2 regions of the Williamsia sp. Y853 genome follow, and region 2 is predicted to be linked to the other one. Evidence: predicted binding sites of a transcription regulator. Region 2 holds the regulator's gene; the other holds the start of a gene.
The links. The regulator LexA, encoded in region 2, represses DNA repair genes until DNA is damaged. The targets are predictions, from matches to a motif close to CGAACANNTGTTCG.
Positions count from the first base shown of each region.

Region 1: the regulator LexA is predicted to act here: its motif matches at 2,497-2,510, upstream of AC1TPF_RS04420 (HNH endonuclease signature motif containing protein).

Region 1 is NZ_JBXCJC010000001.1:895,881-902,835, forward strand. Features, by position in the region: gene AC1TPF_RS04405 (universal stress protein) at 1-514, opposite strand, end outside; gene AC1TPF_RS04410 (helix-turn-helix transcriptional regulator) at 701-1,555, shown strand; gene AC1TPF_RS04415 (SDR family oxidoreductase) at 1,682-2,404, shown strand; gene AC1TPF_RS04420 (HNH endonuclease signature motif containing protein) at 2,571-4,142, shown strand; gene AC1TPF_RS04425 (SulP family inorganic anion transporter) at 4,226-5,818, opposite strand; gene AC1TPF_RS04430 (cysteine hydrolase family protein) at 5,833-6,546, opposite strand; gene AC1TPF_RS04435 (allophanate hydrolase) at 6,543-6,955, opposite strand, start outside.
Region 2 is NZ_JBXCJC010000003.1:244,485-251,439, forward strand. Features, by position in the region: gene hflX (GTPase HflX) at 145-1,521, shown strand; gene AC1TPF_RS17305 (acyl-CoA dehydrogenase family protein) at 1,614-2,756, shown strand; gene lexA (transcriptional repressor LexA) at 2,859-3,578, opposite strand; gene AC1TPF_RS17315 (LysM peptidoglycan-binding domain-containing protein) at 3,769-4,275, shown strand; gene nrdR (transcriptional regulator NrdR) at 4,365-4,814, shown strand; gene hrpA (ATP-dependent RNA helicase HrpA) at 4,841-6,955, opposite strand, start outside.

The DNA.
Region 1 (6,955 bases), on a different contig from region 2:
GGAGGGAATTCTCGGATTCGTCGACGCCGACCACCACCGGCAACGGTTTGCCGGTGCGGGTGGCCTCGGATTCGCGCCAGACCAGTACGGGGCACTTCGCCTGATTGACGATCCGGATGACGTGGCCGCCGAGCACCAGATCGCTCGCGGCGTTGTGCCAGTGCGCGCCGACAACGATCAAGCGCGCGGTCTCCGAGCTCTCGGCAAAGACGGTGGGCACGGATTCATTGACGATCCGGCGGCCGATCGTCAATTCGGGGTGGCGTTCGCGGACGACGCTCTCGGCATCGTCGAGCTTCTTGTTGCCGTCGGCGGCGAGTTCTTCGGCCAGCGACTCCGGGCTGAACACCATCGCGTTCGCGAAGTACCACTCGAGCCGGGGGATGGCGTGCAGCAACTGCAGTGGAGATCCGCTACGGGCGGCAAAATCCGCTGCCCACCGTGCGGCACCCAGGGAGCCCTCTGAACCGTCGATCCCGACAACTACCGGTGCGCTGCTTGCCTCGGCGTTCATCCCACGTCCTCGTCTCTCGCATCACCTGCCGGACTGGTCCGATCGAATGTCCGGCGCAGTTCGAACTCTATGCCCGGGTGTGTGTGGTTACAACGAACCAGAGGTCGCCGCGGATGTCGAGGCCGTCATCATCCAGGGAGCGCGGCACCCTGGCTCACCGACGATGTCGCACCTAAGGTGAACGCAGTGAACAAACAGGGAGAACTAGGGGCCTACCTGCAGGCCCGGCGGGCCGCGGTGACGCCCGCAGACGTCGGGATGCCGGGTTCGACCGGTCACCGGCGGGTGGCCGGGCTCCGTCGCGAGGAGATCGCCACGCTCGCCGGGGTGAGTGTGGACTATTACGCGCGTCTGGAACAGGGGCGCGAAAGACATCCGTCGGCGGCCGTGCTGAATGCGTTGGCCAGAGCGCTCCGGCTCGACAGCGGTGGGAGAGAACACCTTTTCCAGCTTGCCGATGTCGCCTTTCGTCCGAGCCCGGTGTCCAGGCGCGCACGTCCGTCACCAAAGCTGCAGATCATGCTCGATGCCTGGACCGATACGCCGGCGATGATCATCAACGACAGACTCGACGTCCTGGCTTCCAATGCCCTTGCCGACGAGCTCTATTCGCCGTTCGAGAGTTTTGACAATGTGGCGTTGATGGTGTTCCTCGATCCGGCGGCACCGACGTTCTTTGCCCGGTGGCATCTTTCGGCCGAGACCTGTGCGGCCAACTTGCGAACGGTGATCGGCCGGGACGGCTCTGACGCCGAGCTTCGGGAGCTGCTGGAGCAACTGCTCGCCAACACCGAGTTCCGCCGGTATTGGAAGCGACATGAGGTCCGAGGAAAGACGTCGGAGTCCAAACACTTCGTACACCCCGATGCCGGCGAATTCACCTTGGACGTCCAGGTGTTCGACATCCGGGAAGCGCCTGGGCAGCAACTGATCGTGTATACCGCGGAACCCGGTACCCCGGCCCGCGACGCTCTTCGCCTTCTCGGTGCCCTGGTCGCGACCCGTTCGCAGGCAGCCGAACCCGGATCCCGTCGCAGCTGACCGAGTCCGACGGCTGTCTGAGGCTGGGTGTGCCACTCCTCGGGTCGATAAGTCCTGGTACGCAAATGATTCCGCGACCATCATGGTAATCGGAATCAAAATCCGTACGAGACAAGGACATAACCGATGGACAAGATCGTTCTCATCACCGGCGCTTCCAGCGGAATCGGCGAGGCAACCGCACTGCACCTGGCCGAACAGGGCTGCACCGTTGTGCTGGGTGCCCGACGGATCGACCGCCTGCACGCACTCGTCGAGCGGATCGAGGCATCCGGCGGCCGAGCCGCCGCGCACACCCTGGATGTGACCGACCGCGGTGACGTTCAGGCTTTCGTGGAGGCAGCCCGCACCGAGCACGGTCGGGTGGACGTGCTGGTCAACAATGCCGGAGTGATGCCGCTGTCTCCCTTGAGCTCCGGCAAGGTCGACGAGTGGGAACGCATGATCGATGTGAACGTGCGCGGGCTGCTGTATGGCATCAACGCGGTCCTACCGGTGTTCACCGAGCAACACGGCGGGCATGTGGTCACTATCGCTTCCGTTGGGGCTCATCAGGTGTCGCCCACCGCGGCGGTCTATTGCGGGACCAAGTATGCCGCCTGGGCCATCACCGAAGGCCTTCGGCAGGAGAGCGAGCCGTGGCTTCGGGTATCCACGATCACCCCGGGCGTGGTCGAATCCGAGCTGGCCTCGACAATCACCGACAAGAGCGCACAAGAGGCGATGGCGGTGTACCGAGCCAACACGATTGCGCCTTCAGCGATTGCCCGCGCGATCGGGTTTGTCATCAACCAACCCGATGATGTCGATGTCAACGAAATTGTGGTGCGTCCGGCCGCGCAGCGGTAGGGCGAATCCCGGTCTGGTTGGTAACCCGCACGAGGTGCGCAACACGTTGTCTCGCAGAGGGTTTGTCTTGCAGGGGCACCAGCTCCATTGCTCGAACAAACATTCGACACATCGGGTATTCCGGGGTATTCTGGTTGAAAGCTTTCGATCAGATGTGCTGGGGGGCATGATGACTGACGATCCGTCTGATGAGGTTCCGGTTGATTCGTCTTCGGTTCCGGTGTTGGTGCGTAAGTACCTCGAGTTGGAGTTGCTGCTTGCCGATATCAATGATTGTTCGTCGTCGGATATGTCGGATGCCGAAGTCAATGAGATTGTGCGGGTGCATGAACGGATCGTCCGCAAGCTCGAGTTCACCGGGTTGCGTCACCTGCTGCGGGTCTCGAACCGGTCATCGTTCACCGATGCCGGCTATTCGTCACTGTTCGGGTTCACCCGCAGCGAGTTGCGGTTGACCAAAGGCCAAACCACCTCCAGGATCCGCGGCCTGGAAGCAGTCGGCCGATTCCACACGATGCAGGGCGACGAGCTGGCACCGAAATGCCCTGCCGCCGAACAGGCCTGGTCCCAAGGACTGATCGGCGCAGCACATATGGATGTGATGCTAGATGTGCGTAAACACATCCCGTCAGCGTCGGATTCGGCAGTGTATGACGTGGTCGATCATTGGATGACCGAAGAAGCCGTCGGCCAGGACCCCACCCAACTGGCGGCGTCGGGCCGGCAAGTGCTGGCCCGGGTCGATCCCGATGGCCGGTTGACTGACGATTCGGATCGGGCCCGTAAACGTTCGGTGAGTTTGGGTAATCAGGGTGTGGACTTGATGGCCAAAATCTCGGGCACGCTGGATCCGGAAACGTTGGCGTTGTTCACGACGGTGATGGATGTCTGGGCCGCACCTGGCATGAATAATCCGGCCGACCCGAACTCGCCGTCCGGGGCCAGCGATGATCCGAAGCAGGATCCGGAGTTGATGAAGGCTGCCGCCGAGCGTGATACCCGCTCGATGGGCCAGCAGCGCCACGATGCCTTGAAGGCGATCTTGAAAACGATTCTGGAGTGCAACCTGCTCGGCACATCGCATCGGGGGTTGCCGGCGCAGCTGATCATCACGATGACCAAACAACAGCTCGACGACTGTGCCGGCATCGCAAAAACCGCCTCCGGCGTGGACATTCCGGTCAAAGAAGCCCTGCACCTGGCAGCGCGCTCGGACAAATACTTGGCGGTGTTCGCTAGCCACAGCGCCGAGGTGCTGTATTTCGCCCGCGCCAAACGCACCGCGCAGAAGGGTCAGCGGTTGGCGTTGTTTGCCCGCGACCGCGGCTGTTCACACCCGGGTTGCACCAATCCGGCGACCTGGGTCGAGGCCCATCACCTGATTGCCTGGATCAATGGTGGGCTGACCGACATCGATCTGATGGGATCAGCGTGCCCGCCACACCACAAGTTGGTGGGCGACGGCCCTGGTCAGTGGCAGACGGTGATGATCACCGAGGGTCCTGACAAGGGCAGGGTCGGTTGGATACCACCAGCGTCGGTGGATCCAGAACGCAAACCGCGGGTCAACCGTGCCCAGCACGTCAACGAAACCTTCGCAGCGGCCTGGGAAAAGACTCTCGCCGACCGCCGGGCGGTGTTGGCTGAAAAGCTGACGGAACTGACCGTACGCGAATCTAAGGTCCCACCGGAACCGGAACCGGAACCGGACATCGACAATCCCGATCAAATCGAATGACCGCTGGTTCGGGCAGGTTTCGGACTTCACGGCACGGGCAGCGCCCCGACCGCCAGGCCGGGGCGCTGCTGTGTCGACAATCGCTACTCGGCCATCACATCGGACTCGTCGTGGACGACTTCCTCCTTTGCTCCGGGCAGGAATGAGTATGCAAGGCAGACGATTCCGAAGAACAAGTAGCCCAGCACGACTTCAGGGGCGGCATTCCAGGCGATCTCCGGTGCGTGGATGAGACCGATGAACGCCAGCACGGCGCCGACCGCAGAAGCGATGGCGGCGTACAGGAACTTCTTGTCGATGATGAAGGTGACCATGGTGCCCAGCACCAAGCCCACCAGAACCGCACCCTCGCCGAGTACCTTGAGGCCTTCGTAGACCACACCCGCCTCGTTCAATGCGCCCAAGCCGACCTCACCGGCACTGGTACCGGCGGCAGCCAGAGCGTTGTCGATGAGCCCATGGGCCCACTGCGCGAGGTTGGGCAGGATTGCCGCGACCACCGCGATGGCGTGGATCCGTGGAACCGCCTGGAAGGCCTGCGCGCCGATCAACAAACCGATGTACAGCAGAATCGGCACGATCGCCGGAACAGGTAGCAGCGCTTCGAGTATCCCGAACAATCCCAGGAAACAGAGCAGGCCGATCGCCAAACCGCTGGCCAGTGAATAACTTGCCCGGCCACCGGCGTCCTTCCACCCCGGGTGGCCGATGTAGACCGCCGGTGGGAAGGGGGAACCGAACCCGGCACCGATGCAGGCGCCGGCACCGTCGGCGAGGAGCACGCTGCGTAGGTTGTAGTTGTCTCCCGCGGCAGCTGCGCTCTCCACGTTGCTCATCGCTTCGGTGAAGTTGTAGATACCGAGGGGTATTGCGGTGCCGAGAAGTGGTGCGAGGTCGGCCAGACCGTCGAACAGCATGTCGAATCGTTGGTCGGGAATGCCCAGCGCGATGTTCTCGACGGCGTCGCCGACCGCCGGTGCATCCATGAATCCGCCGGCCCAGCCGATGGCGGTACCGACGAGCAGCGCAGCCAAACCGACCGGAACATTGCCCGGCAGGCGAACATTGGTGAAGAAGCCGATCAAGATGATCGCCAGTACCGGCAAGCCGATCCATGCGGCCTCCCACATCTGGGCGGCAGGCCGCATGGAGATGAAGGTGATGGAGATACCGGCCAGGGTGCCGAGCATCGCTGCGCGTGGCGTGATCTTGCGGATGTACGGGCCCACAAAGGCTCCGATCATCACGATCACGCCGATCATGAATGCCCATGCCAGACCCGCTTGCCAGGCTGCGACGGCGTTGTCGGTGCTCAGGTACACCGGCAACATCACCACGAACACGACGATGAACATGTGCGGAACGCTCGGGCCGTAGGGCAAAGCGGTGACGTCGGTGCGATTTTCCTTGCGGCCCAGGCGCCGTGCCAACCACGTGTAGTAGAGATTGCCCAGGATCAGGGCGACGCCGAGGGCGGGGAGCACGGTACCGAAGACGTCGCCTTCGTTGACGCCGACGACGTAGATCAGGAGTCCGGTGAGGGTCAGGACGTTGACGAGGATGTTGAATCCGAGGCCGAAGAAGGCGTTGGTGTCACCTCGGGTCCACCAGGGGATGGTCACGGGTCCGTCCGGCGCGGCAGGGACAGGGGTCTTTTCGTTGACTTCAGTGGTCATGACTTCTGGTTCCTTCAGCCTCGGGAGGCAGGTGCGGGTTCCGACTTGACGGGTAGATCGGCAATGGCGGGAATGACCGCCGCGGAATCGGCAACCCAGCCGAAGATTCCACCTTGTGCGCAGATCATTTCCAGCCCGATTCGCTGGAAGTCCGGGAAATATGAACCAACACAGTCGGATACGACCAGACACTCGTATCCGCGGTCGTTCGCCTCCCGGGTGGTGGTGTGCACGCACACCTCTGTGGTGACCCCGGTGACCAGCAGTTGGGTGATGCCCGCGTCGGTGAGGATCTGCTGGAGTTCGGTGGCGTAGAAGGCGCCCTTGCCGGGTTTGTCGATGACGATCTCACCGCTGACAGGGGCGAGCTCGTCGATGATGTCGTGGCCGTATTCGCCGCGGATCAGGATCCGCCCGTACTTGCCCGGATCGCCGATCCGCTTGGATGGCGCTCCGCGGTTGAGTTTCGCAGGCGGACAATCGGATAGATCGGGTTCATGGCCCTCGCGGGTGTGGATCACCAACATGCCGGCGGCCCGCGCGGCGGCAATGAGATCGGCCAGGGGCGGGACCACTTTCAGGAGCATGTCCACGTCATTGCCGAGGCTCTCGCCGAAGCCGCCGGGTAGGATGAAGTCGCGCTGCATGTCGATGACGATCAGCGCGGTCTTCTCGGGTATGAGGGTGAACGGCCCGGGTGAGGCCGTCTCGACGGTGGATGCGGTCATGAATTCTCCCTCGTGGATGTGGTTGTTGTGGAGAGGGTTTGCTGCACATCTGTGGGCAGCTCACTGGTGTCGCGCGGCTCGTCGAGAATGCGTGCGGCCAGGGCCAATACGGTGTCGTCGGACAGTGCCGGACCCAAAATCATCACACTCAGCGGACGTCCGTCGGCGGCAATACCCACCGGTACCGCCACTCCGGTGAGGTCGAGCAGATTGCCGAAGTGGGTGTAGTGACCGAGGACGGTGTTGCACTCGATGGGCCGCGCCAGGACTTCCTCGACGGTGAACGTCGTCCCGATGGTGGGCACGATCATCACATCCATGTGCTCCCAGAGGCGGGACACCTGGGCCTTTAGTTCTTGCAACTTCTGCTGCGCGGCGAATGCGTCTACAGCGGTGTACTTCTCACCAC
Region 2 (6,955 bases):
AACGAAGCCGATCCGAATACCCCCTACTCGGACGGCCCCGACGCAGACGGCCCCGACTCAGACTTTCCGGAGTCGAAAGCCCGAGCGCCACGCGCCCCGGAGGTTCACCTGCCGAACTTCCACAAGGGTCCGACGATCGGCGACATGCAACTCGACGATCGTGCGTCGTTGCGACGGGTTGCAGGTCTGTCCACCGAACTCACCGACGTCACCGAGGTCGAATACCGGCAGCTTCGCCTCGAACGGGTCGTTCTGGTCGGTGTCTGGCTGCAGGGAAGCACCACCGCCCAGGCGGAATCGAGTCTTGCCGAACTCAAGGCCCTGGCCGAGACCGCCGGGTCCGAGGTGCTCGAAGGTCTCATCCAACGTCGGGACAAGCCGGATCCGGCCACCTACATCGGATCGGGCAAATCCCATGAACTTCGCGACATCGTCGAGGCCACCGGTGCCGACACCGTCATCTGCGATGGTGAACTGACGCCCGCACAGCTCACCGCGCTGGAGAAGGTGGTGAAGGTCAAGGTCATCGACCGCACCGCCCTTATCCTCGACATCTTCGCCCAGCACGCCACGTCGCGCGAGGGCAAGGCTCAGGTCGCGTTGGCCCAGATGGAATACATGCTGCCGCGTCTTCGCGGTTGGGGTGAATCGATGTCCCGTCAGGCCGGTGGCCGGGCGGGCAGCAACGGTGGCGTGGGTCTGCGTGGTCCCGGTGAGACGAAGATCGAGACGGACCGCCGCCGTATCCGCGAGCGGATGGCGAAGTTGCGCCGCGAGATCCGTGAGATGAAGACGTCGCGAAACACCAAGCGCACCAAGCGGAAAGAGTCCGCTGTCGCATCGGTCACGATCGTCGGTTACACCAACGCGGGCAAGTCCAGTCTGATCAACGCGATGACCGGATCAGGTGTGCTGGTGCAGAATGCGCTGTTCGCCACCCTCGATCCGACAACCCGGAAGATGTCCCTCGACGACGGTCGAGAAATCGTGGTCACCGACACCGTCGGATTTGTCCGGCACCTGCCCACCCAGCTGGTCGAGGCGTTCCGTTCGACCCTGGAAGAGGTCATCGACGCAGATCTGCTGTTGCACATCGTCGATGGTTCGGACCCGATTCCCACCGAGCAGATCAGCGCGGTGCGCAAGGTCGTCGATCAGGTGATCCAGGACGAGAAGGCAACCGCACCACCGGAGCTTCTCGTGGTGAACAAGATCGACGTCGCCGATCCGACGGTCCTGACACAGCTTCGCAGTCTGTTCCCCGACGCGGTCTTCATCTCGGCGGCCACGGGCGAAGGTATCCCGGAACTGCTCGAGCGGGTCCGCGAGTTGGTGTCGCGGCATGACGTCCATGTCACCGTCCGGGTGCCGTACTCCCGGGGTGACCTGGTCTCACGCATCCACGCCGAAGGCGATGTGTCGCGGGAGGAGCACGGAGCCGATGGCACGGAGATCGTCGCCAGTGTGCCTTCTGCGCTGGCCAGCCAGCTGGCCGAGTTCGCCGCATCTGATCTGTTCTAAAAATCCAGGCCTCCAGGCCCTTGGGCAAAATGTAGAATCCCGTTACAGTTACTGGCACGTCCGCGTTTTGACACCTCGTTATGGAGACCTTGATGGAACGTACGATTTTCGAGCCTGAACATCTTCTGTACCGCGATTCGTACAGAAGCTTCCTCGAACAGCATGTGGCGCCGTATCACGCCCGCTGGGAAGAGCAGAACATCGTCGATCGTGATGTGTGGATCGAAGCGGGTAAGAACGGCTTCCTGGCCGTGGACGCTCCCGAAGAGTTCGGCGGCGGCGGAGTCGACGACTTCCGCTACCAGGCCATCGTCTCCGAAGAGTCCGCCAGGGGTGGGTACAGCGGTTTGGGCTTCACCCTGCACAACGACGTCATCGCGCCGTACCTGCTGGAACTGACCACCGAGGAGCAGAAGGCGCGCTGGCTTCCGGGATTCACCTCCGGCGAGCTCATCACCGCCATCGCCATGACCGAGCCCGGAACCGGTTCGGACCTGCAGGGCATCAAGACCAACGCCAAGAAAGACGGCGACCACTGGGTGCTCAACGGATCGAAGACCTTCATCACCAACGGCATCAACGCCGACCTGGTGATCGTGGTCGCGCGCACCGACCCCGAGGCCGGCGCGAAAGGTTTCAGCCTGCTGGTCATCGAGCGTGGCATGGAGGGCTTCGAACGCGGCCGCAACCTCGACAAGGTCGGCATGAAGGCGCAGGACACCGCCGAACTGAGTTTCGACAACGTCCGTGTGCCCGCCGAGAACCTGCTCGGTGAAGAAGGCCTCGGCTTCATCTACCTCATGCAGAACCTGCCTCGCGAACGCCTGTCGATCGCTGTTGTCGCCGCGGCGGCGATGGAGCAGGTGCTGGAGACCACCGTTCAGTACACCAAGGACCGCAAGGCCTTTGGTCGCTCGATCGGGAACTTTCAGAACACCCGGTTCCTGCTGGCCGAACTGGCGACGTCGACCACGACGACCCGCGTCTTCGTCGACCACTGCATCGGTCTGCTGAACGAGAAGAAGCTGACCGTCCCGGATGCCGCGATGGCCAAGTACTACGCCACCGAGAATCAGGTGCACCTGGTCGACCGGTGTCTGCAGCTGCACGGTGGATACGGCTACATGCGTGAATACTCGGTCGCCAAGGCATTCCTCGACTCTCGTGTGCAGACCATCTACGGCGGGACGACCGAGATCATGAAGGAAGTGATCGGACGTAGTCTCGGGGTCTGATCACCCAGTGGTCCCCTGAACTCGAAAGGCGGGGTGTACCGGGATATCCCGGTACACCCCGCCTTTGATCTGTATGAGAGTGATCTGCCTACGACTCGGAGGTCAGAGCCGACGCATCACAGTGACGACCTTGCCCAGGATGACGGCATCGTTACCCGGGATGGGATCGAACACCGGGTTGTGCGGCATCAGCCACACGGCGTCCTTGGTGCGCTTGAACGTCTTGATCGTGGCATCGCCGTCGATCATCGCCGCCACGATGTCGCCGTTGTCGGCAACATTCTGCTGGCGTACGACCACCCAGTCGCCGTCGCAGATCGCGGCGTCGATCATCGATTCACCGACGACCTTGAGCATGAACAGCGAACCTTCGCCCACCAGCTCTTTGGGGAGTGGGAAAACGTCTTCGACAGCTTGTTCGGCGAGGATCGGACCGCCGGCCGCGATCCGGCCGAGGACCGGGACGAACGTCGGCGTCGGCAGGGATTCGTCCGGTGCCTGAACCTGTCCGGCGGCTGTGGCCGGATTCAGATCGGTGTCCTGGATGTTCACCGCGCGAGGCCGGTTGTTCTCGCGCTGCAGGAAACCCTTGCGTTCCAGCGTGCGGAGCTGATGGGCGACGGACGATGTCGAGGTCAGGCCGACAGCGTCACCGATCTCCCGGATGCTCGGTGGGTAGCCGCGCTCGCGGACCGAGGTACGGATGACCTCGAGAACCGCTTTTTGGCGGGGGGTCAGTGAGCCCTCGGCGAGTGGTTCGGTGGCGACAACAGTGGTCGCGGTCCCGTCCGCCGGTGTCGGGGGCTGGGTTCTATCGGCCATCAGGTCCTCCAGTTCATGCGGTGTCGGGCGGGGTCCATGTCGACAAAGATAGTGCAAATGGTCACAAGTCTCAAACATTTGTTCGATCAGGCGTGGCGCTTTGTCGGAGGCCCGTGGTACTAATCGAACACTCTTTCAATCGAACGAGTGATCGAATAGGGATCGAACCGATGACCGAGGACTGAACCCCATGACTGCAGCCACCACCATTATCCGGCCGGCCACAGCTCGGCCTGTTCACCACCCCGAGAGCGGTACCCGCACGCGCACCACGCGCCCGGTACGGCCCGAGGACACATCACGCCCGGCCGGTCGCCGTCTGCCTGCGCAGCGCCGGGTGGCCGTCTCGTGTGCCGATTCGCGTAACTCCGAGCGGCGGATACCGACCGCTCGCGAGATGGTCTTCGCCCGCAGGCGCGCCTGGGCGGGCGCAGCGGTCGCCGGTGTCGGTCTGATGCTCGTGGTCGCCTTCATGACCTTCTTCGGCGGGGTCATGCAGCAGTCCGCGGATCCGGCCCGCGTCGGCACCGAGGTCGTCCGGGTCCAATCGGGGGAGTCGTTGGGCGCCATCGCCTCCCGCATCGCACCCGAGATGCCGACCGAAGCCGTGGTGGCGAAGATCATGGAGCTCAACGCCATGAACAACTCGGCACTGTCGGTGGGCCAGGCATTGGTCACGCCCGTCTACGCGAGGTAGACGTGGAGGGGCTGCAATCCCGGACGGTATCCTCGGAGTCACAGTGTCTGGTCACTCCGCCCAGGCCGTCGACCGTCGAGGATTCGTGCATGCATTGCCCGTTTTGCAAGAACGAGGACACCCGCGTAGTCGATTCGCGAGTGGCGGACGAGGGGCAGGCCATCCGTCGCCGCCGCGCCTGTTCGCAGTGTGCACGCCGTTTCACCACGGTGGAGACCGCGGTGCTCTCGGTGGTCAAACGGACCGGCGTCACGGAACCGTTCAGTCGCGAGAAGGTCATGCGCGGCGTCCGCCGGGCCTGCCAGGGCCGTTCGGTCGACGACGACAAATTGCAGCATCTTGCGCAGCAGGTGGAAGAAGCAGTGCGGGCATCAGGTTCGGCGGAGGTACCGGCCAATGAGGTCGGCCTGGCCATCCTCGGCCCGCTTCGCGATCTCGACGAGGTCGCATACCTGCGGTTCGCCTCTGTCTACCGGTCATTCGACTCGGTGGACGATTTCCAGAAAGAAATCGACGACCTCCGATCAAGCAAGTCCTAGCGTCACTACCGCAAGTCCTAGCGCCGCTACCGTAAGTCTCGGATTGCCTTGATGGCACGCTTTTCTGAAATCGGGTACGCAGTTCGCAGCTGTTGAGCAAACAGTCCGACGCGCAATTCCTCGACAATCCAGCCTGCAGCCTCGCTGACCGCATCGCGCCGCTGCGGCGGGATCATCCGCAGATGGTCTGTCCATGCGGCCACTACGCGATCGATGGCTGCCATCGACGCGGCGTCCCGTGCGGCGGAGGCAGGCAGCTGTTCCAGCCGGGCCAGGGCGGCATCCAGATACCGCGGGATCTCGGGGAGGTGTTCGGCGCCGGTGGCCGAGATGAATCCGTCGAAAACAAGATCGCCGAGTTGATCCCGCACGTCGTCGGCAGCGTCGGCCACCGTGGTGGCCGCGATGGCGGTGCGCAGCGGAGCCACCCGGGTCAGGATCGCCGCGGCTTGGCGCAGTTTGGTCGTGGCCCGGCTCGTGACCTGCCCGGCGACATGGCTTTTCAGGGCGGTGTAATCGGCAGCGGTCCAGACCTCCGGCTGCGGGGGGACCAGGTCGATCACGGCCGCTCGTACGCAATCGGCAAGCAGCGCCTCTCCGGTTGGGTAAGGGCTTTGGCTCAGCGCCAGCCGCTCCGCGGTTCCGAGAACAGAAGTCGCGTTGTGCCGTAGGCCAGGTACATCGTTGATCAGCAGTCCGATCAGGGCGTTGTACATCGCGCTGCGCTGCTCGGACTCGGTCGACATCGGTGCGACGGTGAAGCCACCTCTGCGGGGCACCAAGGCCGGGTAACTCGTGATCTCTTGTCCGGCAACAGTGTTGCGGACCGAGCGCGCGATTGTTCCGAACGTCTTGTCTGTCCAGGTGGTTGCCACCGGCGTCGACTCGGTCGCGGCCTCTTTCTCCAGAGCCGCGCGGGCCTTGCCGCCGAGTCGTTCTTGGAGCTCTGTCAACGATTTGGAGTGGCCCAACTCCTGGCCGTCCGGGCTGAGCGCCACGAACGTCATCCGCAGGTGGTCGGGCAGTGCGGTCGGCCTCAGATCGGCGGCTGCGATTCTCACTCCGGTGAGCCGGGTGAGTTCGGCGGCGACGCTGGACGTCAGGGGCTTGGCACGCGGTGTGACCGCATCAAGGATTTGTGAGGCCAGATCCGGCGCCGGACCGATCTGGCGCCGAAGGGTTTTCGGCAGGGTGCGGATCAATTCGGTGACCAGTTCGGTGCGCATACCGGGGACCAGCCAGTCGAAGCCCGAAGGCCGCGCCCGCATCAGCAGGGGCAGCGGAATCAGCACACTGACGCCGTCGTCCTCGGCGCCGGGCTCGAAGTGGTACCGGAGATCGTACGTGGCATCAGCCTGGCGCCAGGTGTCCGGGAAACCGGCCGGATCGCCTGAAACAACGTCGGCGGGATCGAGATCGAGGAGGTTCGGGTCCTTCTTGCGTGCGGTTTTCCACCAGGTGTCGAAGTGCCTGCCCGAGACCACCTCTTGACCAACGTGGCGGTCGTAGTGCGCGAACAGGGTGTCGTCGTCGACCACGACATCGGTGCGCCGGACCCGGTGCACCGACTCTTCGGCATCGTCGAGCAACGCCCGGTTGCGATGGAAGAACGGATGCTGGGTGCGCCAGTCTCCTTCGACGAGGGCACTGCGGATGAACAGCTCGCGGGCTGCCTCGGGGTCGATGGATCCAAAGTTCACCCGACGTCTGGTGACCAGGGGAACGCCGTAGAGCGTGACCCTTTCGTAGGCCATCGCCGCAGAGTGTTTGCTCGACCAATGTGGTTCGCTGTATTGGCGTTTGACCAGATCGCCTGCCAGTCGCTCGGCCCATTCGGGTTCGATGCGGGCGACGGTCCGGGCCCACAGGCGGGAGGTCTCGACGATCTCGGCCGCCATCACGAACCGAGGCGGTTTGTTCGACAGATGTGAGCCGGGGAAGATCATGAACTTCGTCCCGCGAGCCCCGAGGAACTCTTTGGATTCTCCTTCGCGGACGCCGATCTGGCTGAGCAGACCCGACAGGACCGATTGGTGGACGGCGACCGCCGTCGCCGAATCGGATTCGGGCGTCTCGAAGTCCGCCGGGACGGTCCAGCCCAGATCCCGGGCGATCCGGACGAGTTGCGAATGTAGATCACG